Regions from separate parts of the Pseudomonas sp. NPDC096917 genome, predicted to be linked through region 3. Evidence: predicted binding sites of a transcription regulator. Region 3 holds the regulator's gene; each other region holds the start of a gene.
The links. Region 3 encodes FliA, which starts transcription of late flagellar genes. Its sites were predicted from a motif close to CTAAAGTTTNNNNNNNNNNNGCCGNTAA; they were not measured.

Region 1: flgM (flagellar biosynthesis anti-sigma factor FlgM) is a predicted target of FliA. The motif match lies at 1,824-1,851, and genes of this name have one in related genera.
Region 2: ACIQYF_RS16415 (methyl-accepting chemotaxis protein) is a predicted target of FliA. The motif match lies at 3,838-3,865, and genes of this name have one in related genera.

What each region holds. Positions count from the first base shown of each region.
Region 1 covers NZ_JBIWEO010000034.1:3,697-14,552, reverse strand. Annotated here, with positions in the region: gene ACIQYF_RS23240 (flagellar brake protein) at 106-849, opposite strand; gene ACIQYF_RS23235 (flagella synthesis protein FlgN) at 941-1,408, opposite strand; gene flgM (flagellar biosynthesis anti-sigma factor FlgM) at 1,458-1,787, opposite strand; gene flgA (flagellar basal body P-ring formation chaperone FlgA) at 1,939-2,709, opposite strand; gene ACIQYF_RS23220 (chemotaxis protein CheV) at 2,785-3,717, shown strand; gene cheR (protein-glutamate O-methyltransferase CheR) at 3,763-4,590, shown strand; gene flgB (flagellar basal body rod protein FlgB) at 4,801-5,208, shown strand; gene flgC (flagellar basal body rod protein FlgC) at 5,212-5,655, shown strand; gene flgD (flagellar hook assembly protein FlgD) at 5,671-6,396, shown strand; gene flgE (flagellar hook protein FlgE) at 6,417-7,745, shown strand; gene ACIQYF_RS23190 (hypothetical protein) at 7,879-8,913, opposite strand; gene codA (cytosine deaminase) at 9,236-10,477, opposite strand; gene ACIQYF_RS23180 (PucR family transcriptional regulator) at 10,474-10,856, opposite strand, start outside.
Region 2 covers NZ_JBIWEO010000013.1:53,207-64,062, reverse strand. Annotated here, with positions in the region: gene rlmM (23S rRNA (cytidine(2498)-2'-O)-methyltransferase RlmM) at 1-686, opposite strand, end outside; gene acnA (aconitate hydratase AcnA) at 914-3,655, shown strand; gene ACIQYF_RS16415 (methyl-accepting chemotaxis protein) at 3,895-5,460, shown strand; gene ACIQYF_RS16410 (alpha/beta family hydrolase) at 5,530-6,213, opposite strand; gene ccoN (cytochrome-c oxidase, cbb3-type subunit I) at 6,286-7,710, shown strand; gene ccoO (cytochrome-c oxidase, cbb3-type subunit II) at 7,721-8,329, shown strand; gene ACIQYF_RS16395 (cbb3-type cytochrome c oxidase subunit 3) at 8,345-8,539, shown strand; gene ccoP (cytochrome-c oxidase, cbb3-type subunit III) at 8,532-9,470, shown strand; gene ccoN (cytochrome-c oxidase, cbb3-type subunit I) at 9,946-10,856, shown strand, end outside.
Region 3 covers NZ_JBIWEO010000004.1:144,155-155,010, forward strand. Annotated here, with positions in the region: gene ACIQYF_RS06640 (ParA family protein) at 1-761, opposite strand, end outside; gene motD (flagellar motor protein MotD) at 811-1,701, opposite strand; gene ACIQYF_RS06650 (flagellar motor protein) at 1,704-2,444, opposite strand; gene ACIQYF_RS06655 (chemotaxis response regulator protein-glutamate methylesterase) at 2,444-3,568, opposite strand; gene ACIQYF_RS06660 (chemotaxis protein CheA) at 3,618-5,861, opposite strand; gene ACIQYF_RS06665 (protein phosphatase CheZ) at 5,927-6,715, opposite strand; gene ACIQYF_RS06670 (chemotaxis response regulator CheY) at 6,736-7,107, opposite strand; gene fliA (RNA polymerase sigma factor FliA) at 7,316-8,056, opposite strand; gene fleN (flagellar synthesis regulator FleN) at 8,056-8,886, opposite strand; gene flhF (flagellar biosynthesis protein FlhF) at 9,003-10,316, opposite strand; gene flhA (flagellar biosynthesis protein FlhA) at 10,328-10,856, opposite strand, start outside.

The DNA.
Region 1 (10,856 bases), on a different contig from region 3:
GCGCCCACGTTGTGGGCGTCAGTCATTGCGTATCTTTTAAATGATCAAAAGATCGCAGCCTGCGGCAGCTCCCACACAGGTCGCAGGGAGTAGCCAGCCAATCACTCAATAGTAGTTGTCGTCTTTGTCAAACCGTCGCGCATCACGCTGCAGTTGATACACAAAGCGTTCGACCTGGCGCTGCACGGCGCCACTGATGTTGTGAAAGCGCATGCCGGCGAAGGTGATGTTCATCCGCTCTTCAAAATGCAGGTAACGCAACTCGACCGGGGTGGTCATGTGGCCAAAGGGCAGGGCGGCGCTGAAGCTCTCGTACACTTGGCCCAATTGGATGCGCTCGCTGATGTCGCCTTCGAAACGCAATTTGCAGCCAGTGGCCGACACGTCCAGCAGTTTGCCTTTAATCGGTGCCTTGAGTTTTTCGCCTGCCACGTTTACGTCTACCAGATGCGCCAGTTTCAGTGCGGCGCGAAAGGCGTTTCGGCGTTGGTGGTAGATCACTTCTTTGGGCAGGGTGGCGCGATAGCAACGGTGTTCGCCGCTGTCATCAATGCTCAAAGGGCTGTTGCACTCCCAGGCAATGCGCACGCCGTCATGAAAACCTTCAACCCGAAACGGTATGCCTGCTTCAATAAAACGCTCGCCGTCCCGTGGGATCATTTCGTCCAGCGCCATTGTGCTGGCCTCACGGTTGACTTCAACCATGTAGCTCTGGAAACGCTGGGTACGGTCGTTGAAGGTGATGATCAGCGGGTCATGGCTTTCTTGCAGCATCCGCAAATTGGAGGCGATCTCTAAAGGCGTTGTCAGTACCTTTGGCGGCTGCGGAGCATCTTGGGCATCGAACACGGGTCATCAATCTCCGGACAAAAACAGCAACACGCAAAATTACGGCATTTTGCCATCATGTTGCGCGTCTAGATAGTGCATGTGTTCAGGCTTAGGCCTGGCTGTACGCGCGGTGTTTGTTGAGGAGCGAGGTGGTGCCGCGAGCGTCGTACAGCGATGGGGTTTCGCCGCCGTGGAGGATGCGCAATTGATTGGCGGTAATTGCCTGTTGGGTCTGGATCGACTGGCCGTTTTGCAGGTTGGCTTCTTGGCAGCGGGCCAGCAGCTGATTCAGCACTTCGCTTTGGCTGAGCAATTGCTCGCCCACGCTTGAATGGCTGGCAAGGCTTTCGAGGCCGTTGCGGTTGGTCGGCAAGCCGAGGCTGGCCAGGATTTCACTGCGTTTGCGGCCGTGCTGTTCAAGCAAAATGACCAATGAGTGTTTGCGCGCCAGAATGTTTTCCAGCACCTGCATCTCTCGCCCTTTAAGGGCAATGGACTCGTCCTGCAACAGCCTCAGCAGTTGCTCGGCCGGTGCCAGGTCGTCATTGATCAGTTGCAGCAAATTCTCGTCGTGCATGTTGGGCTCTGTGGGTTAAGCGTCCAAAAGCCTGGCATCGGCCCTGGGCCTAGCGCTCGGCTTCCATGTTTAGCAGTTTGCCGGCGACCTTGTTGCTGTCGACTTTATAACTGCCGTCGGCAATGGCTTGTTTCAGCTCGGCGACGCGGTTTTTATCGACCACCGGTTGATCACGCAACGAATCGCTGATCTTCTGCAACTGTTGGGCCGCTGGGCTCAGGTGCACAGATTCCCCGCTGGGGGTGCTGGCCTCGGGTTGTTCAGGGTTTTTTGCAACAGGGGCCGCTTGCGTGGCACTGCCTGTTTCCTGATTGGCGTTGCTGCGCGTACTGCCGGTTAAGGGCGGGGCACTGTTAAGACGACTGAAGTCGATAACCATAACGAAAAACCTCTGGGTATTTGGACGCTTGCCATGTTTTCGGCCATCCCCGGAAAAACTTTAGGCTCGATTGATCATAGCTTCACGCAGGTCGGTACTGATCTGCGTCAAATCACAGTGTAGGAAAGTTGGAATGCAGACGCCAACCGTTCTAAAACGCCACCTCCACTTGCCCCGGCGCTGTGATTTGCGCCTTGACCACCCGGTTTGAATTCAGGTTCTTGACCCGGATCTGCTCACTGAGACCGCCATCGGACAGCGCTTCGCCGGGCATCTTGACACTTAATGTGCCGCTGCGTGCGCTGATCACCACATGGTCTCCCTTGCGCACGGTGGCGGCTTGTTCCAGATGAGTGAGGCTCAACACCTGATCGGTAACCACGGGGCGCAGCAGTTTTTGTCCCACCGCCAATTCAATCGCCGTCATATAACCCTGGCTGATCAAGCCGACATCGCGTTCGCGCAAGGTCACGTCGGGGTAATCAATAATTGCCCCGCGCTTGAGCGGGTGCGTGACGGTGACCACATCGCGGAACAACTTGACCTGTGCCGGTACAAAGATGGTCCAGGGCGAGCTACCCTCACAGCGCACGCGAACGGTCACGCGGCCCATGGGCTGAGTGGGGCTTTCGAGAGTGGCTGTCAATTCCTTGTCGCAATGCGCCAGGCGCACGCGAGGATCCAGTTGATTGACCTGAATCTCGTAGCGGCCTTCAATCTGACCAGTGGCAAGGTAGTCTTCGACGGTGAACTCAAGAAAGCCCTGGGTCACGCCGATAAGCTGATCAGGCGAAGTGAACGTGTCGGCACTTGCAGGCGTGGCTGCACCCAGCACGCAGGCAGCCGCGAGCATGCGCAACACGCGGCAACGAAAGGGCTGGCGAGCTGGCCCATGGCAGGATTTTGTCGTTTTCGGCTTCATGGCGGTTAAATAGCAAAGCCCGTGCCGTTTACCGGGTAGCGTGTCGCAACTTAATGTTTTTACAAGGAGCTGAGTATGGCTGGGGTGATGGATGCGGTTAACCAGCGCACTCAACTGGTCGGGCAAAACCGCCTGGAACTGTTGCTGTTTCGTCTGGATGGGCCACAGCTTTACGGGATCAACGTGTTTAAGGTCAGGGAGGTGCTGCAATGCCCCAAGCTGACGGTGATGCCCAAATCCCACCCGGTGGTGTGCGGCGTGGCGAGTATTCGCGGTGCAACCATTCCGATTCTCGATCTGGCGATGGCCACCGGGGCGGGCGTGCTGAAAGATCAGAGCAATCCGTTTGTCATCATCACGGAATACAACACCAAGACTCAGGGCTTTTTGGTGCGTTCGGTTGAGCGCATCGTCAACATGAACTGGGAAGAGATTCATCCGCCACCCAAGGGCGCTGGGCGTGACCATTATTTGACAGCTGTGACTCGCCTTGATGATCAACTCGTCGAAATCATCGATGTTGAAAAAGTCCTGGCTGAAGTCTCACCATCGCCGGAAGTCATCTCCCATGGCGTGGTGGACGTCGAAACCCAAGCCAGGGCCGTGTCTTTACGCGTGCTGACCGTCGACGACTCCTCGGTGGCCCGTAAACAGGTTGCGCGTTGCCTGCAATCGGTCGGGGTCGAAGTGGTGTCGCTTAACGACGGCCGCCAGGCGCTGGATTACTTGCGCAAAATGGCGGACGAGGGCAAAGACCCGGCGCAAGAGTTTCTGATGATGATCTCGGACATTGAGATGCCAGAGATGGACGGTTACACCCTGACCGCCGAGATCCGTCACGATCCGCGGATGCAAAACCTGCACATCATTCTGCATACTTCGCTGTCGGGCGTTTTCAATCAGGCAATGGTCAAGAAAGTCGGTGCCGATGACTTTTTGGCTAAATTCCGGCCTGATGACCTGGCATCCCGGGTTGTCGACCGGATCAAAGCAGCAGACCACAGCTAGGGGCGCAGCCCCTGGCGGTCAACACGATTTTAGAGGCACGATCATTTGTCGACGGCTAATTTGGATTTTGAACAATTCCGGGTCTTCCTGGAAAAAGCCTGTGGCATTTTGCTCGGTGAAAACAAGCAATACCTCGTCTCCAGCCGTCTTAACAAGCTGATGGAGCAGCAAGGGATCAAGTCGTTGGGTGAGCTGATTCAGCGTATCCAGAGCCAGCCGCGCAGCGGGTTGCGTGAGCAAGTCGTCGATGCCATGACCACCAACGAAACCCTGTGGTTTCGTGACACTTATCCCTTTGAAGTCCTGAAAAACAAAGTGTTGCCCGAGTTGACCAAGGCCCATCCGGGGCAACGCTTGCGCATTTGGTCGGCCGCGTGTTCTTCGGGGCAAGAGCCGTACTCGCTGTCGATGGCGATCGACGAGTATGAGCGCAGCAACCTGGGGCACTTGAAGTCGGGGGTGCAAATTGTTGCCACCGACCTGTCGAGCCTGATGCTCAACACGTGCCGATCCGGCGAATACGACAACCTGGCGATTGGCCGTGGTTTGTCGCAGGAGCGCTTGCAACGATATTTCGAGCCCAAGGCGCCGGGGCGCTGGGTGATCAAGGCGCCGATCAAAAACCGGGTTGAGTTTCGTTCATTCAATTTGCTGGACAGCTACGCCGGATTTGGCAAGTTCGACATCGTGTTCTGCCGCAACGTATTGATCTACTTCTCGGCCGAAGTGAAAAAAGACATCCTGCTGCGCATTCACAGCACTCTGAAGCCGGGCGGCTACTTGTTCCTGGGCGCCTCCGAAGCGCTCAACGGCTTGCCGGACCATTACCAGATGGTTCAATGCAGCCCGGGCATCATCTACCAGGCGAAATAACATTCTCCACAGGGGATGGGTGTCGACCCTCGAACGGCAGAAAAGCGGCAGGCAGCGGAAATCTGTTGCCGCTTTTGTGCCGTTGCCGCTTTACAACTCCACGCAAAGCCTTGAAATACGGCGCTGTCCAAACTGGCACGGGGTTTGCTCTATCCCTGCCATGTAACGCCTGAGCCACATCCTCAGGCCAGCCCACAAAGGTTTCCCGACATGAGCATCAGCTTCGATAAAGCGCTCGGTATCCATGAGCAAGCCCTGGGCTTTCGCGCACAACGCGCCGAAGTGCTGGCGAACAACATCGCCAACGCCGATACCCCGAACTACAAGGCTCGGGATCTGGATTTTGCCGCTGTGCTCGCCGCGCAGAACGATAAAAACCAGAACGGCACCTTTGCCTTGAACAAGACCCATAGCCGCCATATCGAAGCGCAAGGCCTGAGCAGCGGCGACGAATCGTTGCTGTACCGCACGCCCATGCAACCCTCGATTGACCAGAACACCGTAGACGCTCAGCTCGAACAGTCGAATTACGCAGAAAATGCGGTCAACTTTCAGGCCAGCTTTACCCTGCTCAACAGCAAATTCAAAGGGCTGATGTCAGCCCTGCGTGGAGAGTAATTCATGTCTCTAGCCAGTGTTTTCAATATTGCCGGTAGCGGCATGAGCGCTCAGACCACGCGCCTGAACACCGTCGCCAGTAACATCGCCAACGCCGAAACCGTGTCGTCGAGCATCGATCAGACCTACCGCGCGCGTCATCCCGTGTTCGCCACTATGTTTCAGGGCGCGCAGGGCGGTAACGGCGATTCCTTGTTTCAACACCAGGACGCTGCCGGCCAAGGTGTGCAGGTGCTGGGCGTGGTCGAAGACCAAAGCGAGCTGCAGGCCCGCTACGAACCCAATCATCCTTCTGCCGACGCCAAGGGGTATGTGTACTACCCCAACGTCAACGTGGTTGAAGAAATGGCTGACATGATTTCGGCCAGTCGTTCGTTCCAGACCAACGCCGAAATGATGAACACCGCCAAAACCATGATGCAGAAGGTCCTGACCCTCGGTCAGTGATAAGGGGCGACACACATGAGCGTGACCGATTCCACCAGTGGTTTGACCCTGAATCAGATCCTCGCCAACTCTGCCAAGACCTCAACCACCGACACCAGTCTGGAGGCCGCTTCCAAGGCGGCAACCGGCAGCCAGTCGCTGGGCAAGGACGCGTTTTTGCAACTGCTGGTAACCCAGCTCAAAAACCAGAACCCGCTCGATCCGCAAGACAACACTGCATTCGTTGCACAGTTGGCGCAGTTCAGCAGCCTTGAAGGCATCACCACGCTTAACGACACGGTCAACTCCTTGTCCGGGGGCTTGCAGTCGTCGCAAGCCTTGCAGGCCTCGTCGCTGGTCGGTCGCTCGGTGATCGTGCAAACCGGCGAAGCGTATGTCGACCCCTCGAGCGCCAAGCCCTTCAACGGCACGGTGGTGGTCAAAGACGCGGACTCCAAGCCCACGATCACCATCACCGATGCTGACGGCGAAGTGGTCAGAACCCTCGATATGGGCGTCCAGAAAGCCGGCAACGTGGACTTTACCTGGGACGGCAAGGACGACGAGGGCGTGTTGCTGGACAAGGGGTCCTACACCTTTAGTGCATCGACCAAAAACGACACCGGCACCACCGCGCTCACCACGTATTTGCCAGCCACGGTTAACAGCGTGACCCTGAGCAAAACCGGTGGCGAAATCATGCTCAACCTCGCAGGTCTGGGCAGCATTGGTATTTCCAAAGTCCAGACCATTGGCCTCTAAGCCGACTCAAGGAGAGATACATGTCATTCAATATCGGCCTTAGCGGCCTGTACGCGGCGAACAAACAACTCGACGTTACCGGCAACAACATCGCCAACGTCGCCACCACCGGCTTCAAGTCTTCGCGTGCTGAGTTTGCGGATGTGTACTCGGCCAGCAAGCTGGGCGTGGGCAGCAAAACCATCGGCAGCGGTGTCAATCTGGCCAACGTGTCGCAAAACTTCGGCCAGGGTGCGGTCAATAACACCGGCAATCTGCTGGACATGGGCATTCAAGGCAGCGGCTTTTTTGTATTGAGCGACAACGGCGCCCTGAGCTATACCCGTGCCGGTACGTTCAAGGCCGACAAAGACGGCTATGTGACCAACACCGACGGCACTGCGCGCCTGCAAGGCTATGGCGTGGACGCTAACGGCAAAGTCATCAACGGCGTGCTGACGGACCTGCGCATCGACACCTCGAACCTGGCACCCAAGGCCAGTGGCAAGGTGGACTCGACGATCAATCTCAACTCCAGTTCGGACGTGATCAACCAGACCGACAACCCGTTCAATCCAACCGAAACGGCCAGCTACAGCAAAAAATTCAGCACCACCATCTACGATACTCAGGGTAATGCGCACCCGATGGATCAGTACATGGTCAAGACTGGCTCCAACACCTGGAGCACTTACACCCTGATTGACGGCCGCAACCCTGACGGCAGCCCGGTCACCGGTGACGGCAAGAAAGACCCTGTGCCGTCGACCCTGTTGTTCGATTCGACGGGGGCATTGAGCAGCGTGACCACCCCGAACCCGGTGGCAGGTCAAGACGCCATCGTCAGCAGCACCCTGACTATCAGTAACTGGATTCCGGGCGCTACCGTTAACGGAGAGTGGGCGTCTAACGGTGCGGCGGCCAACGGGACCGGGATTGCCATCAACATGGCCAATACCACCCAATACAACACCGACACCGCGCGTAACCCGCCGACGCAAGACGGTTATGCCACTGGCCAGATCAATAACCTGACCATTGATGGTTCGGGCGTGATGTTCGCCAACTTCAGCAACAACCAGAGCCGCGCCATTGGTCAGATATCGCTGGCCAGCTTCACCAACGAGCAAGGCTTGCAGGCAGCGGGTGGTACGGCCTGGAAAGAAACCTACGCCTCGGGCCAGGCCGGTTTTGATGTGCCGAAGACGGGCACCTTGGGGTCTATTGCCTCCAACTCCCTGGAAGACTCGAACGTCAACCTGACCAACGAGCTGGTTGACTTGATCAAGGCGCAGAGCAACTACCAGGCCAACGCCAAAACCATCTCGACCCAAAGCACCATCATGCAGACCATCATTCAGATGACCTGATGACGCCTTCGCGGCGAAGACTCAAGCGCCGCGCAACGTCTGCAGGCGCCAGCTTGCCTCGCGATCTTTTGATTTTTCAAAGCCAAAGATCACGAGGCCAGTTCGCTCCTACCGTTATGCAGTGCCGGGTTGGTTAAACGTGCTGATTCAACAGCGTTTTGAAGTCAGCCTGCTGCGACGGTTCAATGCAGATTTTTGTCAGGTGTTCGATTTGCCGGGGGGTCGCATGCTTTTGATGCAACAACTCGACTGCCCTGCGCCACAGGGCGTCCCGGCAATACGCACGAAGGTAGTCGACGGTCGACACTTTCCCACCCTGGATCATTAGCTTGGCCGCTGGCCTGAACGCCTTTTCGACGGCTATCAGGCGCGGTTGAGCCTTGATTTTGGCGAGCAGGGAAGGCTGGGGGAAAAACACCGGAACCGTGGCTGAAAGCCTGGGCAAGTCGGCATGGTACTGCTCACCGTATTTGTCGAAGAACCCTTTGTTCATCGTGTGGTGATAGCGCTTTTTTGAGTAGTAATGATGGATGCAGTCGTTGGCGGTGACGACCTTGGCGTCGCCCATCGCAAAAGACACCGCGATCTGCTCAATGGTGTGGAGCCTGAGGTAATGGTCGGTCCATTCATCGATCAGCTCGATGGCCTTGTCCATCACGCCCGCATTGACTCGGGCTATCCCGCAAATACCGCTGTTATAGAGCTTCAGGCTGTCGTCAGGGGCCTTGCCTTTGGCGATCAGCTCATTTGAAAACGACACATAGTCAGCGCGCTGCTTGGCTTGAGCCCATGTCCATTCGAATTCATCCATCAAATATTGCTGGTCGGTGACGCGTTCAAAGAGCATGGCCGGGTCTTTGAAAAACACCGTGTCGGTGTCGACGAAAATGGTTTTTTCCGCCAGCTTGACCCCGGCGGCGATGGCGCACGCCTTGCGCCGATGGGTATAGCTGTTTGCGCCTTTCCAGTGGGCAAGGATGTCGGTGGTCAGGGGGATGATGTTGACCGGCCAGCCCTCAAATGCCTGGGGCTCGTCGGTCATCAGTGTGATGGTGAAGCTGGCGGGCACGCGTTGTTCGCGTAAGGCCGACAGAATGCTGAATTTGGCTTCCTGGCGGTAAACGGTATTGCCGCCATAGAGCAGGTACAACAGGTGGAAAGAATCCATACGTCCATGCTTATCGATTAAGTGCGTGGTTAACCCTTGGGAGGGTTGTCAGCTGGCGCGCATTATGCCGTAAACACTTATTGATCGATAACTTTTGTGGTCGTCGGTGGCGTCGCACACCTCCAGAGGATGGCGAGAGTGCAGCAGTGATTAAAGGCCCGCACGGACACACGGTGTGGCACAGGGTAAAACGCCATGGCGTTTGGCATCGTGAGCAAGCGATGTCGCAGAAGCGAGCTTGCTCACGATCTTTTAATGATCACAAGACTTCGAGCAATCTCGCTGTTGCAGGTGAGGTGTGCGCCGCGCTACAGCGGCTTTATCAGCGCTGGCTGAATTCAACGCGCTCTGGCACTCGTGTCATCAGCACTTTGCCCGCGCGAATCGACACGCGGGCCTTGGCCTGACGACGCACCGCTTCGTAATCGCTTTCGGCGTCCAGCACCACCAGGTTGGCCGGTCGGCCGACAACGATGCCGTAGCCTTCGCCCAGGTTGAGGGTGCGGGCGCTGTTGTCGGTGACCAGGTCCAGGCAGCGTTGCAGGTCTTCAAAACCCATCATGTGGCAGATGTGCAAGCCTGCATCCAGCACCCGCAAAATGTTGCCGTTGCCCAGCGGGTACCACGGGTCTTTGATCGAATCCTGCCCCAGGCAGACGTTCATTCCGGCGCGGTCCAGTTCGGCCACGCGAGTCACGCCACGGCGTTTTGGAAAACTGTCGAAACGCCCTTGCAGGTGAATGCTCTCGGTCGGGCACGACACGAAGTTGATCCCCGAGGCCTTGAGCAAGCGGAACAGTTTGAAGCAGTAAGCATTGTCGTAAGAACCCATGGCCGTGGTGTGGCTGGCGGTCACCCGGCTGCCCATGCCGCGTACGCGCGCTTCTTCGGCCAGCACTTCGAGAAAGCGCGAATGCGGGTCGTCGGTTTCGTCGCAATGCACATCCACCAGGCAACCTGTGCGTTCGGCCAGGTCCATCAGAAACTTGATTGAACTGACACCCTGGTCCCGGGTGTTCTCAAAGTGGGGAATACCCCCGACCACATCGGCGCCCATCTCGATGGCGCGGGTCATCAACTCGCGCCCACCGGCATACGATTCGATCCCTTCTTGCGGGAAGGCAACGATTTGCAGGTCAATCAGGTGGCGCGCTTCTTCGCGCACTTCAAGCATCGCTTTGAGCGCGCCTAGCGTCGGGTCGGTCACGTCGATATGGGTGCGTACGTGCTGGATGCCGTGTTCGGCCAGCATCCGAATAGTGGTATGGGCGCGTTGCTTGGTGTCTTCGTGGGTGATGGTCTCTTTGCGCTGGGCCCAGCGTTCAATGCCTTCGAACAGCGTGCCGCTGAGGTTCCACTCGGGTTCGCCGGCAGTCAGGGTTGCATCCAGATGGATATGCGGTTCAACCAGCGGGGCAATCAGCAACTGACCTTGAGCGTCAATGTCGCCGGGCTGCGCCAACACACGGCCAGTCTGCAAAGTGATGGCGCTGATGCGATCACCTTCACACGTGACGGTGTGCAGGCCCGGGGTTTTACGCAATGTGGCATTGATGATGTTCATGGTCGATCCTGTCGTTGGGCTTCGGTCATGCGCCATACCAGCAGGGCGACTGAAGCATTCATTCTAAAAAGAGGGTCATCGAGCGATTGTCCGCTGAGTTGCTCGATGCGCTGGATGCGTTGATTAAGGGTGTTGCGGTGGATGTTTAAACCTTGGGCGGCCTTGAGGGCGTTGCCGTTTTCCTGGAGCAGGGCGTCCAGGGTTTCGATCAAACTGTTGGGGTGCTTGCGGCGGCTCTCGACCATCCGGCCCAGGGTTTGTTTGACGAACAGATCGATCACCGAGCGATCAGCAATGGCCTGCAACAGGCGCAGTACCCCCAGTTCATTGAAGTCGCAAAGGCCAGTGGCGGGGCGCAGGTTTTCTGCGACATCCAGCG
Region 2 (10,856 bases), on a different contig from region 3:
CCGCGATTGACCAGTTGCCAGGTCCAGCCACCGGGGGCGGCACCCAGGTCAACGCCGGTCATGTCACTGTGCAGGCGCTCATCCCACTGATCGCGAGGGATGAAGTGGTGCCAGGCTTCTTCCAGTTTCAGGGTCGAGCGGCTCGGGGCCTCACGCGGGAACTTGAGACGCGGGATGCCCATGGGCCACATGGCCGAGTTGTTGGACTCAGCCAGCCCCAGAAACACTTCGCGCCCACTTTTAAAAGTCAGCAGCAAGCGTGGTTTATGGTCGGCGTCTTCGACCAGCTTGCCCGCCTTGAGCAAGGCCTTGCGCAGATGCCCTTCGAACTTCTTGCAGAAGTTGGACAGTTCTTTGCCGTCGTTGGTGTCGACCACTTCCAGCCACAAGCTGCCACACACCGGGAAGTCAGCCATATGCTCAAGGATGACGCTGATACGGTCGGTTTCCGGTAAATCGACAAAGCTGCCGCGTGCCCATTGGCGCGGGAAAATCAGCTCGGCAAAGCGCAACCCCTTCATCAGCCGCTCGGCGCCGCCTTCTTCGGTGCACACAAACTCGGCGCAGGCGGTGCTAGGTTTGGCCTTGGCGTACCCGGACACATTCAGGCGGGCGGCATGCTCGGCGATTTCCGAGCACACTTCGCCTTCGAAACCGGGACGGCAATGCATAAAAACGGTGTTCATTGAATTACTCCTGGGCAGCAAGCGGAAATTAGCTCACTGCGCAACCTTGCTCTGGAGCAAGGACTGTCACAAAAAGGCGGGCATGATAACTGAGTTCGGAACCTAGAACCCGTATAGACAGTCCAGTTATTAGCCAGATCATTGAATCAGGGCTAGGTTAGTAGCTCTGCTCACCGCTTTGTTCGTACCACTCGATCCGTGCCGCGCGGATCAAAAGGAGTCATTTCATGTCCTCCCTCGATAGCCTGAAATCCCTCGCCACACTGAAAGTCGCCGATAAGACTTATCACTACTTCAGCCTTCCGCTCGCCGCCAAGGCCCTTGGTGATTTGAGCAAATTGCCGATGTCGCTCAAAGTGCTGCTGGAAAACCTGCTGCGTTGGGAGGACGGTAAAACCGTCACCGAGTCCGACCTTAAAGCCCTCGCCGCCTGGCTCAAGGAGCGACGCAGCGACCGGGAAATCCAGTACAGACCGGCCCGTGTGTTGATGCAGGACTTTACCGGAGTACCGGCGGTGGTCGATCTGGCCGCCATGCGCGCCGCGATGGCCAAGGCCGGCGGCGACCCACAGCGCATCAACCCGTTGTCGCCGGTGGACCTGGTGATTGACCACTCAGTGATGGTCGACAAGTTCGCCAGCGCCAGTGCCTTTGAGCAGAACGTCGACATTGAGATGGAACGTAACGGCGAACGCTATGCGTTTTTGCGCTGGGGCCAGGATGCATTCGATAACTTCAGCGTAGTGCCGCCAGGCACCGGGATTTGCCACCAGGTAAACCTGGAATATCTGGGCCGTACGGTCTGGACCAAAGACGAGGACGGGCGCACGTATGCGTTCCCCGACACGTTGGTCGGCACCGACTCACACACCACCATGATCAACGGCCTCGGCGTGTTGGGCTGGGGCGTCGGCGGTATCGAAGCCGAAGCCGCGATGCTCGGCCAGCCGGTGTCGATGCTGATCCCCGAAGTGGTGGGTTTCAAGCTCAGTGGCAAGCTGAAAGAAGGCATCACCGCCACAGACTTGGTGCTGACGGTCACGCAAATGCTGCGAAGCAAGGGGGTAGTGGGCAAGTTTGTCGAGTTCTACGGCGACGGCCTGGCTGATTTGCCATTGGCCGACCGCGCCACGATTGCCAACATGGCCCCTGAGTACGGCGCCACCTGCGGTTTTTTCCCGGTGGATGAGATCACCCTGGATTACCTGCGCCTGTCCGGGCGCCCCGACGCCACGGTCAAACTGGTGGAGGCTTACTGCAAGGCTCAGGGCCTGTGGCGTGAAGCCGGGCAGGAGCCGATCTTTACCGACACCCTGGCACTCGACATGGGCACTGTCGAAGCCAGCCTGGCAGGGCCCAAACGCCCGCAAGACCGGGTGGCACTGCCCCATGTTGCACAGGCGTTCAGCGATTTCTTGAGCCTGCAGTTTAAACCCACCAATAAAGAAGAAGGCCGCCTGGAAAGCGAAGGCGGTGGTGGCGTGGCCGTTGGCAATGCCGACCTGGTGGGCGAGGTGGAATACAACTATGAAGGGCAAACCTATCGCCTGAAAAACGGTGCCGTGGTGATTGCCGCGATTACCTCGTGCACCAACACCTCTAACCCGAGCGTGATGATGGCTGCCGGCCTGGTGGCGAAAAAGGCGATCGAAAAAGGCCTTAAAAGCCAGCCCTGGGTCAAAACGTCGCTGGCCCCCGGCTCCAAGGTGGTGACCGATTACTACAAGGCGGCAGGCCTCACGCACTACCTCGACCAACTGGGTTTTGCCTTGGTCGGTTATGGCTGCACCACCTGTATTGGCAACTCCGGGCCATTGCCCGAGCCGATTGAAAAAGCCATCACCCAATCCGATCTCACCGTGGCATCGGTGTTGTCGGGCAACCGCAACTTTGAAGGCCGTGTACACCCGCTGGTCAAAACCAACTGGCTGGCCTCGCCGCCGTTGGTGGTTGCCTATGCCTTGGCGGGCACAGTGCGCATTGACATCAGCAGTGAACCGCTGGGCGTGGGCACAGACGGCAAACCGGTTTACTTGCGTGACATCTGGCCCAGCCAGAAAGAAATCGCTGACGCGGTGGCGCAGGTCAGTACCGCTATGTTCCACAAGGAGTACGCCGAGGTATTTGCAGGTGACGAACAATGGCAAGCCATTGAAGTCCCACAGGCGGCCACTTATGTGTGGCAGGAAGACTCCACGTACATACAGCACCCGCCGTTCTTCGATGAGATTGGTGGCCCATTGCCAGTGATTGAAGACGTCAAACGCGCGAACATTCTGGCGTTGCTGGGTGATTCAGTGACCACCGACCACATCTCCCCTGCCGGCAACATCAAGGCCGATAGCCCGGCCGGTCGTTACTTGCGCGAGAAAGGCGTCGAACCACGTGATTTCAACTCGTACGGTTCGCGCCGTGGCAACCACGAAGTGATGATGCGCGGCACCTTCGCTAACATCCGCATTCGCAATGAAATGCTTGGCGGCGAAGAAGGCGGCAATACGATTTACATCCCAACCGGCGAAAAACTACCGATTTACGATGCCGCCATGCGTTATCAGGCCTCGGGCACGCCGCTGGTGGTGATTGCCGGTCAAGAATATGGCACAGGATCCAGCCGTGACTGGGCAGCCAAGGGCACCAATCTGCTGGGGGTCAAAGCGGTGATTGCCGAGAGCTTTGAGCGCATCCACCGTTCCAATCTGGTAGGCATGGGCGTCTTGCCCTTGCAGTTCAAGCTGGACCAGAACCGCAAGAGCCTGAAACTGACTGGCAAGGAAACCCTCGACATTCTGGGGCTGACCGGCGCCGCACTCCAACCCCGCATGAACCTGACACTGGTGATCACTCGTGAAAATGGCCAGCAGGAAAAAGTCGACGTGCTCTGCCGGATCGACACCCTCAATGAAGTGGAATACTTCAAGGCGGGCGGGATCTTGCACTACGTACTGCGTCAGCTGATTGCTTCCTAACCCCGTAGTCGCTGCCTAGGCACGAAGGCTGCAATCAGGCGTGAAGCGGCTGTAAAACCAGAGCCCTCGTTGTGTCAGACACACCGAGGGCTCTGAGTTTACTGGACGACTGCTGCGAGCAGCCTTCGTGCCTGGGCAGTGACGACCGGAACTGCCCGCAACGTCGTGCACCGAAATATAAATTAAACAATTCGCGCCCCATGCCGACAGCCTGTCAAAGTCTTGCGGATTGAAACGACATGCGTAACAACCAGCCCATCACTCAACGCGAACGCACATTCCCCGCGCAACAACGGTTGATTTCCACGACCGATGCCAAAGGTATGATCACCTACTGCAATGACGCCTTTGTTGAAATCAGCGGGTTTACGCGCGATGAGCTGGTTCGCGCCCCCCACAATCTTGTGCGCCATCCGGATGTCCCCCCGGCTGTTTTTGAACACATGTGGGGCACCCTGAAAAAGGGCATGCCGTGGATGGGCATCGTCAAGAACCGCTGCAAGTCCGGCGACCATTACTGGGTCAATGCCTACGTCACCCCGGTGTTTGAAAACGAACGCGTGGTGGGTTACGAATCGGTGCGAGTCAAGCCGACCGCTGAGCAAATCCGCCGAGCCGAGGCGCTGTACCTGCGGCTCAATCGCGGCAAACCCGCCGTTCCGCGCCGTGACAAATGGCTGCCGGTGCTGCAAGACTGGCTGCCGTTTATTTTGGTCAGCCAATTGAGTTTCATCATCGGCGCCCTGCTCAACTCCAGCTGGGGCTTTGCCTTGGCTGCACTGTTGTCGATCCCGCTGGGGCTGCTCGGCCTGACCTGGCAACAACGCGGGATCAAGCGCTTGTTGCGCCTGGCCGAGCAAACCACGTCCGATCCGCTGATTGCGCAAATGTACACCGACAGCCGCGGCCCGCAAGCACGCCTGGAAATGTCCATTCTGAGCCAGGAGGCACGCCTCAAAACCTGCCTGACCCGTCTGCAAGACACCGCTGAGCACCTGAGCGAGCAAGCCCGGCAATCGGATGCGTTGACGCACAAGAGCTCCAGCGGGCTGGAGCGCCAGCGCGTCGAGACCGAGCAGGTTGCCACTGCAATCAATCAAATGGCCGCGACCACGCAAGAAGTCGCCAGCCACGTGCAACGCACCGCCGACGCCACACAAGAAGCCAACCGCCTGACCAGCCGTGGTCGCGATATCGCGGGCGAAACCCGAGAAGCCATTGAGCGTTTGTCTGTGGTTGTGGGTGAAACCGGCGCCACCGTGACTCAACTGGCCAAGGACAGCGATGAGATCGGCGGCGTGGTCGATGTGATCAAAGGGATTGCCGATCAGACCAACCTGCTGGCGCTGAACGCGGCGATTGAAGCCGCACGAGCGGGAGAAATGGGCCGAGGCTTTGCGGTAGTGGCCGATGAAGTACGCCAATTGGCGCAACGCACCAGCCTGTCGACAGGGCAGATTCATGCGTTGATTGCCAAGCTGCAGCAGACAGCGGCGACTGCCGTGCAGACCATGAACGCCGGGCACCGCCAGGCCCAAGAAGGTGTGGCGCGGGTACTGGAAGCCGACGCAGCGCTGGTCGGGATCAGTGAAGCGGTGGCCAACATCACCGACATGACCACCCAGATTGCCGCTGCCACCGAGGAACAAAGTGCTGTGGCTGAAGAAGTCAGCCGCAACATCAGCACCATTGCCGACCTGGCCGACCAAACCTCAGAACAGGCACAGCATTCAGCGCGATTGAGCGAAGAACTGGCGCAAACCGTGAATATCCAGTATTCGCTGGTGGAGCGGTTTAACCGCTGAACGACTCCCCCTGTGGGAGCGGGCTTGCTCGCGATTGCATCGCGGGCAAGCCCGCCCTCAAAGGAAATCTCAGGCGGACTCAAGCCAGTTGGCAATGTTGTCTGCCGCTGCGTCCAAATGCTGCTCATGGGTCAAGCCCGAGGCTTTGAGCGGCTTCAAGTCGTGGTCCCCGGCCGTCAACCACAACACCTCAATGCTCGGCGCCAGCACGTAGGCTTCTACGGCCTCGCGGTTACCCAGCGCATCACGCTCGCCCTGCACGATCAGGGTGGGTGTGCGTAGCTCGGTCAGGTGCGCAACACGGGGTTTTTCCGGCTTGCCAACGGCATAGAACGGATAGCCTAGACACACCAGCCGCGACACTTGCAACTCATCCGCCACCAGGCTGGCCATGCGCCCCCCCATGGACTTGCCACCGATGGCCAATGGCCCAGCGACATGCCGTCGCACCTCGCTGTACACCTCGCGCCAGCATTCGAGCAATGTGGCCTGCGGATTAGGAGGCCTTTTGCCACCCTCCAGACGGCGCTGAGCCATGTACGGGAACTCGAAGCGCACGACGTTAATCCCGCGTGCAGCAAGGCGTTCAGCCATGCCGGTCATCCAGTCGCTGTCCATCGGCGCACCCGCGCCGTGCGCCAGGATCAAGGTCGACGATGACGGCGTTTGCGCACCGTTCCACAACCAGCCCCGTGCCTGCAGGCACTGCGCCCATTGATCCTCGTCAATACCGACTTTGCCGCCTACACCCATGCTTGCCTCGCTTTTAGTCTGCCTATAACTCCAGGCGTGCATTGAATTCGCCTGAACCGTGGATGGGGAACCATGAACACTTCTACAAGTACCGCCTACAACTACAAGGTGGTCCGCCAATTTGCCATTATGACGGTGGTTTGGGGCATCGTCGGTATGGGGCTCGGCGTTTTTCTCGCCGCGCAGTTGGTCTGGCCCGAACTTAACTTGGATTTGCCCTGGACCAGTTTTGGGCGCCTGCGCCCATTGCACACCAACGCAGTGATTTTCGCCTTTGGCGGTTGCGCTCTTTTTGCGTCCTCGTTCTACTCGGTGCAACGCACCTGTCAGACCACGCTGTTCGCACCCAAAGTCGCAACGTTTACCTTTTGGGGCTGGCAACTGGTCATTCTGCTGGCTGCGATCAGCTTGCCGCTGGGCTACACCAGCTCCAAGGAATACGCAGAGCTTGAATGGCCGATCGATATTTTGATCACCATCGTCTGGGTCGCATACGCCATCGTGTTCTTCGGCACGATCATGAAGCGCAACACCAAGCACATTTACGTGGGCAACTGGTTCTTCGGCGCGTTTATCGTGACCGTGGCTATTTTGCACATCGTTAACAACCTCGAAATCCCGGTCAGCCTCACCAAGTCCTACTCACTTTACGGTGGCGCCACTGACGCCATGGTGCAGTGGTGGTACGGCCACAACGCCGTGGGCTTTTTCCTGACGGCGGGCTTTTTGGGGATGATGTATTACTTCGTGCCGAAACAGGCCGAACGCCCGATCTATTCCTATCGCCTGTCTATCGTGCACTTCTGGGCGCTGATCACCCTGTACATCTGGGCGGGTCCGCACCACTTGCACTACACCGCGCTGCCGGACTGGGCGCAGTCACTGGGCATGGTGATGTCGCTGATTCTGCTGGCACCGAGCTGGGGCGGCATGATTAACGGCATGATGACGCTCTCGGGCGCCTGGCATAAGTTGCGCAGCGACCCGATCCTGCGCTTCCTCGTGGTCTCCCTGGCGTTCTACGGCATGTCGACTTTCGAAGGCCCGATGATGGCAATCAAGACCGTCAACGCCCTCTCCCACTACACCGACTGGACCATCGGCCACGTACACGCCGGGGCTCTGGGATGGGTGGCGATGATTTCGATTGGCGCGCTGTATCACATGATTCCCAAAGTCTTCGGCCGCCAGCAGATGTACAGCACCGGCCTGATCAACGCGCACTTCTGGCTGGCCACCATTGGCACCGTGCTTTATATCGCTTCGATGTGGGTCAACGGCATCGCTCAAGGCCTGATGTGGCGCGCAGTCAACGAAGACGGCACGCTGACTTACTCCTTCGTCGAAACCCTGGTGGCCAGCCATCCGGGCTATGTAGTACGACTGATCGGCGGGGCGATTTTCCTGAGCGGCATGTTCCTGATGGCTTACAACACCTGGCGCACAGTGCGTAATGCCGAGCCCGCCGAAGTTGTAGCCGCCGCGCAGATGGCTTAAGGAGTTCGCCATGAAACACGAGATTATTGAAAAAAATATCGGCCTCATGCTGTTGCTGATGATTCTGTGCGTGAGTGTCGGCGGCCTGACACAGATCGTGCCGCTGTTTTTTGAAGACGTGACCAACACCCCGGTCGAAGGCATGAAGCCGTACACCGCGCTGCAACTGGAAGGCCGCGATGTGTACATCCGCGAAGGGTGCGTGGGCTGCCACTCGCAGATGATCCGCCCGTTCCGCGCCGAAACCGAGCGTTATGGCCACTATTCGGTAGCCGGTGAAAGCGTATGGGATCACCCTTTTTTGTGGGGCTCCAAACGGACCGGGCCGGACCTGGCACGCGTTGGCAGCCGCTACTCGGATGACTGGCACCGCGCGCACTTGTACAACCCGCGCAACGTCGTGCCCGAGTCGAAAATGCCCGCCTACCCGTGGTTGGTGTCAACCCCGGTGGATAGCAGGCATACCGCCAAAAAACTCGAGGTGATGCGCACCCTGGGCGTGCCATACACCGATCAAGACATCGCCAATGCCAAGCAGTCGGTACAGGGCAAAACCGAAATGGACGCACTGGTGGCCTACCTGCAAGTGCTCGGCACTGCCATCAAGAGCAAGAGGTGAGCCATGGTGTTTGAGATGAGTAGTGGAATGATTCGCGGGCTGGGCACTGTGGTAGTTGCAGTGGCTTTTATCGGTCTGGCGCTGTGGGTGTTCAGTCCACGGCGCAAGTCGGAGTTCGAAGACGCAACCTTACTGCCATTCAAGGACGATCCAGAGGCCATAAAACACGTCGAGCAAGAGCAAGCGTCCAGGAGTAACAAACATGTCTGAGTTCTGGAGTATCTACATCAGCGTGCTGACCATTGGCACGTTGATCGGTCTGACCTGGCTGCTGTTCAGTACGCGCAAGGGCGAGAAAAAAGGCGAAACCGTCGAAACCATGGGGCACAGCTTCGATGGCATCGAGGAGTACGACAACCCGCTGCCGCGCTGGTGGTTCATGTTGTTCATCGGCACGCTGGTATTTGGGGTCTGCTATTTGATCCTCTACCCGGGCCTGGGCAACTGGAAAGGTTTGTTGCCCGGTTACGAGGATGGCTGGACCGGCGTCCACGAGTGGGAGAAGGAAATTGGCAAGGCCGACGCCAGGTTCGGCCCGATTTTCGCCAAGTATGCCGCCATGCCGGTCGAGCAGGTTGCGCAAGATCCGGCGGCCCTGAAAATGGGTGGCCGCCTGTTCGCTTCAAACTGCTCGGTGTGCCACGGTTCGGATGCCAAGGGCGCATTCGGCTTTCCTAACCTGGCTGACGCTTCCTGGCGCTGGGGCGGTGATGCCGACACCATTAAAGCGACGATCATGGGTGGGCGCATTGCGATGATGCCCGCCTGGGGTGAAGTGCTGGGTGAGGACGGGGTGAAAAACGTTTCGGCCTATGTGCGCCATAGCCTGGCGGGCCTGCCTCTGGCGCAGGGCACGACGTTCAACCTGGACGCAGGCAAGCAGGCGTACGACACCACCTGTGTGGCGTGCCACGGCGCAAACGGCAAAGGCAACCCGCTGATGGGTGCGCCGGACCTGACGACTCCTGCGGCCTTTATTTACGGCACCAGCCTGGCGCAATTGCAGCAAACCATTCGTCATGGCCGCCAGGGTCATATGCCTGCACAAAACGAGTTGTTGGGTAACGACAAGGTGCAATTGGTGGCCGCGTACGTATTCAGCTTGTCGCACGCCAATCAAGAGCAAAAAACAGCCGAGTAATGGCTGCAATATTGCTTACTTGAACCCACGCAATTCCTGCAGGCGCGAGGCAAGCTCGCGCCTGCAGCTTTTTTAATGCCCACGTTACAACCTTAAAGCGCGACCCAGTGTCGCATCGGTTTCCAGCCCCCTATCCCCCACTCCCTGCCCAGCGTTTCACCATTCAGGTCAAGTGCTAAGTCAACGGGCTTCATGCCAAGCCAAACTGACGGGTTTGCACCGGCTGTCGTTGATTACCATCTTGTAAGGTATGTTCCACGAGCCCACCTCCCTACCCTCCCGCCCTCTCTAACCCGCCCGACAGGGTGCCGGTCTACCCGACCTCACTTACCCTTACTCCGAGCATGGAAAGGCCGCAGAATAGGCGCTCCAACGCATTGACCCAGGTCAAGCTGCGTTGCAATAGCTAGACACATTACCCATACTCTCGACCGCTTTTTACTCCTAATAAAATATAAAACCGTGGAACCTTAGAATGAGCACAGCAATCAGTCCGACTGCTTATAACTATAAGGTCGTCCGCCAGTTCGCCATCATGACGGTGGTCTGGGGGATCCTTGGCATGGGACTCGGGGTTTTTATCGCGTCACAGCTTGTGTGGCCCGAACTGAACCTCGGCCTTGAATGGACGACCTTTGGCCGTCTGCGCCCCTTACACACCAACCTTGTGATTTTCGCCTTCGGCGGCTGCGCATTGTTTGGTACGTCTTACTACGTGGTGCAACGCACCTGCCAAACACGACTGATCTCCGACACCCTGGCCTCCTTTAGCTTTTGGGGCTGGCAAGCGGTCATCGTCGGCGCAATTATCACCTTGCCACTGGGCTACACCACCACCAAAGAATACGCAGAACTGGAATGGCCGCTGGCTATCCTGCTGGCCATCGTCTGGGTGGTGTACGGCATCGTGTTCTTCGGCACCATCACCCAGCGTAAAACCAAGCATATTTATGTGGGCAACTGGTTCTACGGCGCGTTCATTGTGGTGACGGCCATGCTGCACATCGTCAACCACGCGTCGCTGCCGGTGAGCTTCTTCAAGTCTTACTCCGCCTATGCGGGTGCGACAGACGCCATGATTCAGTGGTGGTACGGGCACAACGCAGTAGGGTTTTTCCTGACAACCGGCTTCCTGGGCATGATGTATTACTTTGTGCCAAAGCAGGCTGAGCGCCCGATTTACTCGTATCGCTTGTCTATCGTGCACTTTTGGGCGCTGATCACCCTGTACATCTGGGCCGGTCCGCACCACTTGCACTACACCGCACTGCCGGACTGGGCTCAGTCACTGGGCATGGCCATGTCGATCATTCTGCTGGCGCCAAGCTGGGGCGGCATGATCAACGGCATGATGACGTTGTCGGGCGCCTGGCATAAGTTGCGCAC
Region 3 (10,856 bases):
GTCAACATATGTTTAAGCAAGGCGCGATACGCAATCGTGCCACGGCTTTTGTTGTCGAACTGCGAAGGTGTAAGCCCTGCCCGGCTGGCATCACGCAAGCGCGTGTCGACCGGAATAAAGCCCTGCCACAGCGTTTGGGGGTGCGAATCGCGCAATACCCGCAAGGTGCTCATCGAGGCCTGGGTACGGCGATCGAACAAGGTCGGCACGATGCAAAACGGCAACGCCTGCTGGCGCGAACGGTTGATCATCGCCAGTGTATTGACCATGCGCTCCAGCCCCATCAGCGCCAGATGTTCGGTTTGCACCGGGATCACCAACTGCTGGCTGGCCGCCAAAGCATTGACCATCAGCACGCCGAGCAACGGCGGGCTGTCGATGATCGCGTAGTCGTAGTCTTGCCACAGTTGAGCCAGGGCACGGGCGATCACCAGCCCCAAACCACTTTGCCCCGGCGATTGGCGCTCCAGGGTGGCCAACGCCGTGCTGGCCGGCAACAAGGCAATCTGCTCGTTGCTGGTGGGCAACAGCAATTGCGCGGTCAGGCCTTGCGGCACCTGGCCCTTGTGCAAAAAAAGGTCGTAATTGCTGTGTTCAAGGGCGTCCGGGTCATAACCGAAATAACTGGTCATGGAACCGTGCGGGTCGAGATCGACCACAACCACGCGCTTGCCCGCCTCAGCCAGCAAACCGGCCAGAGCGATGGATGTGGTGGTCTTGCCGACTCCACCTTTTTGATTAGCTACTGCCCAGACTCTCATTCAGTTGTTCCTCCCGGCTGCACTTTGCCGGCCGAGAATTGACATGCACTTATAGGGACGGTGACGGGGAATTGACACCATTCCCACGAACCAGCGGCGTTGTATACGGCGGTGCAGTTTGTGTGCCAGCCCGCTTCAGGGTTGCGTCCGCTGTTGCCTTGGCGGTACCACTGCCCGTCAGGCTGCGACGCACTTGCAGGTTGCGAGACACCACCAAAACCACTCGACGATTGAGCGCACGCCCCTCGGGCGTGGCGTTATTGGCCACCGGCTGAAACTCGGCGTACCCCACCGACGCCATGCGCGCAGGGTCCACACCTTGCATCGCCAGCATGCGCACAATACTGGCCGAACGCGCCGAGGACAGCTCCCAGTTGGTGGGATATTGCACCGTACGGATCGGCAAATTGTCAGTGAAGCCTTCGACGTGGATCGGATTGTCATAAGGCTTGAGGATCGCCGCCACCTTATCGATGATGCTGAACGCCAAATCGCTGGGCATCGCATCGCCGCTGCCAAACAGCAAGCTGGAATTGAGTTCGATCTCGACCCACAACTCGTTGCCGCTCACGGTCATCTGGCGGGAGGCAATCAAATCGCCAAAGCTTTGGGTAATGTCATTGGCAATGGTTTTAAGCGGGTCATCCGGAATCTGCCCCAAACCGGCATCGGTAGGCTCACTGTCTTTGACCAGAGGCTCGGCCGGCTTGCTGGTCAACGGCCGCTCCTCGCCTATCGGAATGGGTTTGATGCTGCGTTCGCTGTCATTGAACACCCCGAGCAGCGCCTGGGAAACCACCTTGTATTTGCCCTCGTTGATTGACGAAATCGAGTACATGACCACAAAAAAGGCAAACAGCAAGGTGATGAAGTCCGCGTAGGACACCAGCCAGCGTTCGTGATTGACATGCTCTTCGACAGCGCGACGGCGACGGCTCATGGTTATCCCGTAAAACCTTGAAGCTTGAGCTCAATGGCCCGCGGGTTCTCGCCTTCGGCAATGGAGAGGATGCCTTCGAGCAACATCTCGCGGTACAGCGATTGGCGCATGGCGATGCCCTTGAGTTTGCTGGCAATCGGCAGCAACACCAGGTTGGCACTGGCCACCCCATAAATGGTCGCCACAAAAGCCACGGCAATCCCGCTGCCCAACTGGCTGGGGTCTGCCAGATTGCCCATCACATGGATCAAGCCCATGACGGCGCCAATGATGCCGATGGTCGGCGCATAGCCGCCCATGCATTCAAAGACTTTGGCAGCCTCGATGTCGCGGCTTTCCTGGGTCATGTAATCGACCTCCAGCACGCTGCGAATGGCTTCGGGCTCAACCCCGTCGACCAGCAACTGCAAGCCTTTGCGCGCATAACTGTCGGGTTCGGCGTCGGCCACCCCTTCCAGCCCGAGCAAGCCTTCCTTGCGCGCCGTGAGGCTCCAGTTGACGACCCGATTGACGCCGCCGGCCATGTCGATGTGCGGCGGAAACACAATCCAGCCCACGGTCTGTATGGCGCGTTTGAAGGCGCTCATGGGCGACTGCAACAAAGCCGCGCCAAGGGTGCCACCGAGTACGATCAGCGCTGCCGGACCGTTGGCCAGGGCGCCAAAATGCCCGCCTTCGAGGTAGTTGCCGCCAATAATCGCGACAAAGGCCATGATGATTCCGATCAGGCTCAGGACGTCCATTAATGACAGGCCTCGATCAGATGCCGCCCCATGTCGTCGAGGCTGTACACCGCATCCGCCAGGCCGGCTTTCACGATAGCCATGGGCATGCCGTAAATCACACAGCTCGCTTCGTCTTGCGCCCACACCTGACTGCCGCCCTGTTTGAGCAGGCGTGCGCCCTCGCGGCCGTCCGCGCCCATACCGGTCAAAACCACCGCCAAAACTTTGTCACCATAAGCCTTGGCCGCAGAGCCAAAGGTAATGTCGACACACGGCTTGTAGTTCAGACGCTCATCACCGGGCAGGATTCTGACCGTGCCACGGCCGTCGATCATCATTTGCTTGCCGCCAGGTGCCAGCAAGGCCAGACCTGGTCGCAAGGTGTCACCGTCTTCAGCTTCCTTGACGCTGATGCGGCACAGCTTGTCCAGGCGCTCGGCAAAAGCCTTGGTGAACGCCGCCGGCATGTGTTGCACCAGCACGATGGGGGCCGGAAAGTTGCCCGGCAATTGAGTCAATACCCGCTGCAACGCCACCGGGCCACCGGTCGAAGTGCCAATGGCCAGCAGCTTGTAGGATTTGCGTTTTGGCGCCGGCGAATGCGGCACTGGCGCCGGTGCCGCGCGACTGGCAATCGGTGGGGTCCGCGCGGGAGCGGGCGCCGCAAGCCCACCGAGTGCCGGACGGCTGACCGGCGCAGGGGTTGGAGCAGGCGCCGGAGCACTGTAGCTGGACAGGCGACGGTTACTGCGCGAAATGCTGTGTACTTTTTCGCACAGCATTTGTTTGACTTTGTCTGGGTTACGCGAGATGTCTTCGAAGTTTTTCGGCAGGAAGTCTACAGCCCCCGCATCCAGTGCATCGAGTGTTACCCGGGCACCTTCGTGGGTCAGCGAGGAAAACATCAACACCGGCGTCGGACAGCGCTGCATGATGTGACGCACAGCGGTGATGCCGTCCATCAACGGCATTTCATAGTCCATGGTGATCACGTCAGGCTTGAGCAGCAGCGCCTGATCAATGGCTTCCTTGCCATTCGTGGCGGTGCCGATCACCTGAATCGTCGGGTCAGCGGACAGGATTTCCGAGACACGGCGGCGGAAAAATCCAGAATCGTCCACCACCAAGACCTTGACTACCATAAACACTCCGTTAGGCGGCTTGGGGCACCCGCGCCCCGCGCAACCAGAATCAAATACGCCGTGAGGCGTAGTGCTTGAGCATGCTCGGCACATCCAGGATCAAGGCAATACGACCGTCACCGGTAATGGTGGCGCCCGACATGCCAGGCGTGCCCTGGAGCATTTTGCCCAACGGTTTGATGACCACTTCTTCCTGGCCAACCAGTTGATCGACCACAAAGCCGATGCGCTGGGTGCCCACTGACAGAATCACCACATGCCCTTCGCGCTGTTCTTCATGGACCGCCGAAGCCACCAGCCAACGCTTGAGGTAGAACAACGGCAGCGCTTTATCGCGCACGATCACCACTTCCTGGCCATCGACCACGTTGGTGCGCGACAGGTCGAGGTGGAAGATTTCGTTGACGTTGACCAGCGGGAACGCAAACGCCTGATTGCCCAGCATCACCATCAGCGTCGGCATGATCGCCAGGGTCAGCGGCACCTTGATCACAATCTTCGAGCCCTTGCCCAGGGTCGACTCAATGGCCAGCGAGCCGTTGAGTTGGGCGATTTTGGTTTTCACCACATCCATGCCCACACCACGGCCGGACACGTCGGAAATCTCGGTTTTGGTCGAGAAACCCGGCGCGAAAATCAGGTTGTAGCAATCGTTCTCGCTCAAGCGGTCGGCTGCGTCTTTGTCCATCAGGCCTTTTTTCACGGCAATGGCACGCAGCACATTGGCATCCATGCCTTTGCCGTCATCCGAGATCGACAGCAGAATGTGGTCGCCTTCCTGCTCGGCCGACAGAATCACCCGCCCACAGCGGTGCTTGCCGGCCGCTTCGCGCTCTTCCGGGGTTTCACAACCATGGTCGACCGCATTACGCACCAAGTGCACCAACGGATCGGCCAGCGCCTCGACCAGATTTTTATCAAGATCGGTTTCTTCGCCCACCAGCTCCAGGCTGATTTCTTTTTTCAGTTGGCGCGCCAAATCGCGAACCAGACGCGGGAAACGACCGAAGACTTTCTTGATCGGTTGCATCCGCGTCTTCATTACCGAGGTTTGCAAGTCAGCCGTGACCACATCCAGATTTGACAGGGCCTTGGCCATGGCTTCGTCGTGGCTGTTGAGGCCCAGACGCACCAGACGGTTACGCACCAGCACCAGCTCGCCCACCATGTTCATGATTTCGTCGAGCCGTGCGGTGTCGACCCGCACGGTGGTTTCGGCCTCGGAGGCGGTCGGTTTTTCCGCAGGAGGCGCCGTTGCACGGGCTGGCGCAGAATGCGGTGCGCCAACGCTGGCGTCGGGCTTTTTCGCGACCAACGTGGCAGCAGACGCTGGCGCCGAGGCTACCGCTGCCACTACAGCCGGACTTTGGGCCGAGAACTTGCCTTTGCCGTGCAGCTCGTCGAGCAGCGCTTCAAATTCGTGATCACTGATGTGGTCCGGGTGCGTCTGCGGGGCCAGTTCCGTCGGACCGGCAGCCACTTCCACCGGCGCTGGCGCAGTGGCTACGGCATCCAGGGCATCGGCACTGAACGAGCCCTTGCCGTGCAACTGATCGAGCAATGCTTCAAATTCGTCGTCAGTGATTTCATTGCTGGCGGCCATCGGCTCAGCGGGTGAAACACTGGGCGCGGTACGGGAAACCGCATCCGGGGAGAAACGCCCCTTGCCATGCAACTGATCCAGCAATGACTCGAACTCGGCATCGCTGATTTCGTCATTGAGCGAGGCGACTTCAGTGGCCTGGGCCACTTCTGCTGCGTCGGCCTTGACCGCATTCAGCGAGTCGAGCAGCAGCTCAAATTCGTTGTCGGTAATATCGACGATGTCGGTGTTTGGTGTGGCCGTCACTGGCGCAGCGACTGGCTCGGATGCAGCAGACGCTGTAGCCGGGGCCTGCGTTGCAGCGGGCTCGGCCAGTCGCGCCAGCGCCGCCAACAGCTCTGGAGTGGCCGCGGTGATCGGGCTGCGTTCGCGCACTTGCGCAAACATGGCGTTGACCGCGTCCAGCGCCTCAAGCACCACGTCCATCAGATCCGAGTCGACGCCGCGCTCACCCTTGCGCAAGATGTCGAAGACATTTTCGGCAATGTGGCAGCACTCGACCAGCTCATTGAGCTGCAGAAAGCCGGCGCCCCCTTTTACAGTGTGAAAACCGCGAAAAATAGCATTGAGCAAGTCAGCATCATCCGGTCGGCTTTCTAGCTCGACCAGTTGTTCGGACAGCAACTCTAAAATTTCGCCGGCTTCAACCAGAAAATCCTGAAGGATTTCTTCATCGGCGCCGAAGCTCATGTACGTGCTCCTTGAAGTAGGGACTTTCAGCGCCGGACAACTGCGCCCGCACGCCTACTCAAGACCTAGAAACCTAAACTGGACAACAAATCGTCAACATCATCCTGGCCGGATACGACGTCACTACGCTTATCGGCATGAATCTGCGGACCTTCACCCTTCGTCAGGTCTTTTTGCGAATTATTTTCCGCACGCAGCGCCTCACGGTCATGTTCGATCCCGGCGAAACGATCTACCTGGCTGGCCATCAGCACCAGTTTGAGCAAATTGCGTTCAACCTCCGTGACCAACTGCGTGACGCGCTTGATCACCTGACCGGTGAGGTCCTGATAATCCTGGGCCAGCAGAATGTCGGTCAAATTACTGGAGACAATCTGCTGCTCGGCTTCGCTTCGCGTCAAAAAACTGTCAACCCGATGTGCCAGCTCACGAAACTCTTGGGCACCGACTTCACGGCGCATGAAGCGCCCCCAGTCAGCACTCAAGGCTTTGGCTTCCTGCCCCAGGCCATTGACCAGGGGCGTACAGTTCTCCACCAGATCCATGGTTCGATTGGCGGCGGCTTCCGTCAACTTCACAACATAAGCCAAACGCTCAGTGGCATCCGTGATCTGCGACACTTCTTCAGCGCGCGGCATGGTCGGATCAATATGAAAATCGACTATGGCGCTGTGCAATTCGCGCGTCAGCTTGCCAACTTCGCGGTACAGACCGCGATCACGGGTCTGGTTCAGTTCATGAATCAATTGCACGGCGTCGCCAAACTGGCCCTTTTCGAGGCTTTCGACCAGTTCGTGAGCATGTTTTTTGAGGGTCGACTCAAACTCGCCCGTTGTTGAATCTATCTGCTGCATTGCGCCCCCCAGAGAACCGTTCAACCGATGCGTTCGAAGATCTTTTCGATCTTGTCTTTGAGTGCGATAGCGGTGAACGGCTTGACCACATAGCCGTTTACGCCGGCTTGGGCAGCTTCAATGATCTGCTCACGCTTGGCTTCGGCAGTCACCATCAGCACGGGCAAATGCTTGAGTTTGTCGTCCGCTCGCACATGGCGCAGCAGTTCAATACCGGTCATGCCAGGCATGTTCCAGTCAGTCACCAAAAAGTCGATGTGACCCAGATTGAGGATCGGAAGCGCCGTCGTGCCGTCATCCGCCTCGACCGTGTTGGTGAACCCGAGGTCACGCAACAGGTTTTTAATGATCCGCCTCATCGTTGAAAAATCATCAACGATGAGGATTTTCATATTCTTGTCCAATTCGACCTCCAAGCAGTCTTAAACGCGCCCTGTTTCTGAACGCGCCATTTCAATCAATTCGGTGCATTTAACAATCGATAACGGTGTAGCCGCTGGCAGGCCGTGATGGGTTGCGCAACGACCCCAGCCCCATAGAAGAGCAGGTCCATGGGCCCTTATCGCAGCCTGCGCCAGCGGCGACAGGATTGGCGTCGCCTCAGTGCGCTCGCCACTGGCTCAGACGCGCGCGCAATCGTGCCGCGCACTGGCTGTGCAACTGACTGACACGCGACTCGCTCACCCCCAGCACCTCACCGATTTCCTTGAGGTTGAGCTCTTCGTCGTAGTACAGCGCCAGCACCAGCCGTTCGCGCTCCGGCAACAGGCTGATGGCTTCGGCCAACGCGGCCTGAAAGCGTTCATCCTCCAGGTCTCGCGACGGCTCAAGATGAGCACTGGCGCCATCCTCATGCAGCCCTTCGTGTTCGCCGTCCTGCAACAGGTCGTCGAAACTGAACAGCCGGCTGCCCAGGGTGTCGTTCAAGATGGCGTAATAATCATCAAGGCTTAACTTAAGTTCGGCCGCAACTTCGTGATCTTTAGCGTCACACCCTGTTTTAGCTTCAATTACCCGAATGGCGTCACTGACCATGCGTGTGTTGCGGTGCACCGAACGCGGCGCCCAGTCACCCTTGCGCACCTCATCGAGCATGGCGCCACGGATGCGGATCCCCGCGTAGGTCTCAAAACTCGCACCCTTGGTGGCGTCGTATTTGCTCGACACTTCAAGCAGGCCGATCATTCCAGCCTGGATCAGATCGTCTACCTGCACGCTGGCAGGCAAACGCGCCAGCAGGTGATACGCGATGCGCTTGACCAGCGGCGCGTAGCGCTCGATCAGCTCATATTGGCTGTCACGCGACGGCTTGCTGTACATGCGATAGCCGCTGGCAGTCATTAGACCCGTCCCCTACCCGCTTGCTGTACCAAGCGCTCGACAAAGAATTCCAGATGACCCCGCGGATTGGCCGGCAACGGCCAGGTATCCACCTTCTGGGCAATGGCCTTAAACGCCAGCGAGCACTTGGAACGCGGGAAGGCTTCGTAGACCGCACGCTGCTTTTGCACAGCCTTGCGAACACATTCGTCATAGGGCACAGCGCCGACGTATTGCAGAGCCACGTCCAGAAAACGGTCAGTGACCTTGGTCAATTTGGCAAACAGGTTGCGCCCTTCCTGAGGGCTCTGGGCCATGTTCGCCAGAACCCGGAAACGGTTCATGCCGTAGTCACGGTTGAGCAGCTTGATCAAGGCATAGGCATCGGTGATCGAGGTCGGCTCATCGCACACCACGAGCAGCACTTCCTGGGCGGCGCGCACAAAACTCACCACCGATTCGCCAATCCCGGCGGCGGTGTCGATGACCAGCACATCCAGGTTATCGCTCAGATCGCTGAAGGCCTGAATCAAGCCCGCGTGTTGCGCAGGGCTCAAGTGCACCATGCTCTGGGTGCCCGAGGCCGCTGGCACGATGCGAATCCCGCCGGGGCCCAGGAGCAAGACATCACGCAGCTCGCAACGACCCTCGACCACATCGGCCAGGGTAAATTTGGGGGTCAGCCCCAGCAGGACATCGACATTCGCCAACCCGAGGTCGGCGTCCATCAACATGACGCGCCGGCCCATTTCGGCCAGCGCGATGGACAAATTGACTGACACATTCGTTTTACCGACGCCACCCTTGCCGCCGGTCACTGCGATCACCTGTACGGGATGCATGCTGCCCATGATCTTTTTTTACCTTGTCTTACTTAGACGCGGCTACAGAGACTGCTGCGTGTTCCCCAGGAACAACACCGTGCAGACCATCAATGTAGGTACATTGCAACGTAATCATCGCTACCTCAGCCAACCCGTTTGGGCGGGCTGTGGTAAATATCAGCGAACATATCGGCCATGGCTTCTTCGCTGGGCTCTTCCTGCATTTGTACACTGACGGCCCGGCTAACCAATTGGTGCCGACGCGGCAGGTGAAGATCGTCGGGAATCCTTGGACCGTCCGTGAGATACGCCACCGGCAGCGCGTGGCCGATTGCCAGGCTCAGCACCTCACCCAGACTCGCCGTTTCATCGAGCTTGGTCAGAATGCATCCCGCCAGCCCGCAGCGCTTGTAACTGAGATAAGCCGCCGCCAGCACTTGCTTCTGGCTGGTAGTGGCCAGCACCAGGTAGTTGCGCGCCTTGATCCCGCGCCCCGCGAGACTGTCAAGTTGCAGGCGCAGCGCCGGGTCGCTGGCTTGCAGGCCTGCGGTATCTACCAGCACCACGCGCTTGCGTACCAGCGGCTCAAGGGTTTGGCCCAACGACTGGCCGGGGGCCACGTGGGTCACCGGTACATTCAAAATGCGTCCCAGGGTTTTAAGCTGCTCCTGGGCGCCGATACGAAAGCTATCCATGCTCACCAATGCGATATTTTGCGCGCCATATTTGAGTACATAGCGCGCCGCCAGCTTCGCCAGCGTTGTGGTTTTGCCCATGCCTGCGGGACCGACCATCGCGATCACACCGCCCTCTTCCAGGGGCTCAAGCTGCGGGGTCGTAATCATGCGTGCCAGGTACGCCAGCAACATCCGCCAGGCCTGACGCGGTTCCTCTATCTGGGTCACTTGCGCCAACAAATCGCGCGACAACGGACCGGACAAACCGATGCGTTGCAAACGCCGCCACAAGTTAGCCTGTTCGGGCCGGGAGCCTTGCAACTGGTTCCAGGCCAGCGAGCCCAGTTGCACTTCGAGCAGCTCGCGCAAACCATTGAGCTCATTGCGCATGTTGTCGAAAGCACGCTGATCAATCGACGGCGCAGGCGCGGGCAGCGGGCGCGGCGGTTCTACCAGCGTGGGTTCAATCAACGGTTCAGCGGCCGTCAGCGGCAAGCCGGCGAACAACTGACGGCTGGCCTCGGCATCGCCCTCACCGCGCAGACTCAACTCGGCCTGGGCCGACACAATCTTCGATTGGGTCTTGCGCAGTTCTTCTTCCAGCTCAACATTCGGCACCCTGGGTGCCAGTGCGGACAACTTGTAATCCAGGGCCGCGGTCAACTCAACGCCGCCAGCGATCCGGCGATTGCCAATAATGGCGGCATCAGCCCCCAATTCGTCACGAATGAGTTTCATGGCCTGACGCATGTCTGCGGCGAAAAATCGCTTCACTTGCATAAATCAAACCCTCAGCCGTTAGGGCCAACTGTCGCAACGATCGTCACTTGCTTGTTGTCAGGAATTTCCTGGTACGCCAGCACGTGCAGGTTAGGCACCGCCAAACGGCCAAACCGCGAAAGCATCGCGCGTATCGGGCCGGCCACCAGCAAGATCACTGGATTGCCTTGCATTTCCTGACGCTGAGCCGCGTCGATCAAGGAGCGCTGGAGTTTTTCAGCCATGCTTGGCTCCAGCAAAACACCGTCTTCCTGACCTTGACCTGCCTTCTGCAAACTATTGAGCAATATTTGTTCCAACCTTGGCTCCAAGGTGATCACAGGCAGCTCAGACTCAACGCCGACAATGCTTTGCACGATGGCGCGGGACAAGCCGACCCGCACAGCGGCAACCAAAGCGGCAGTATCTTGACTCTTATGGGCATTGTTCGCGACCGCCTCGGCAATGCTGCGTATATCGCGCACCGGCACTTGCTCGGCCAGCAGCGCCTGCAAGACCTTAAGCAACTGCGACAGGCTCAATACACCCGGTACCAACTCT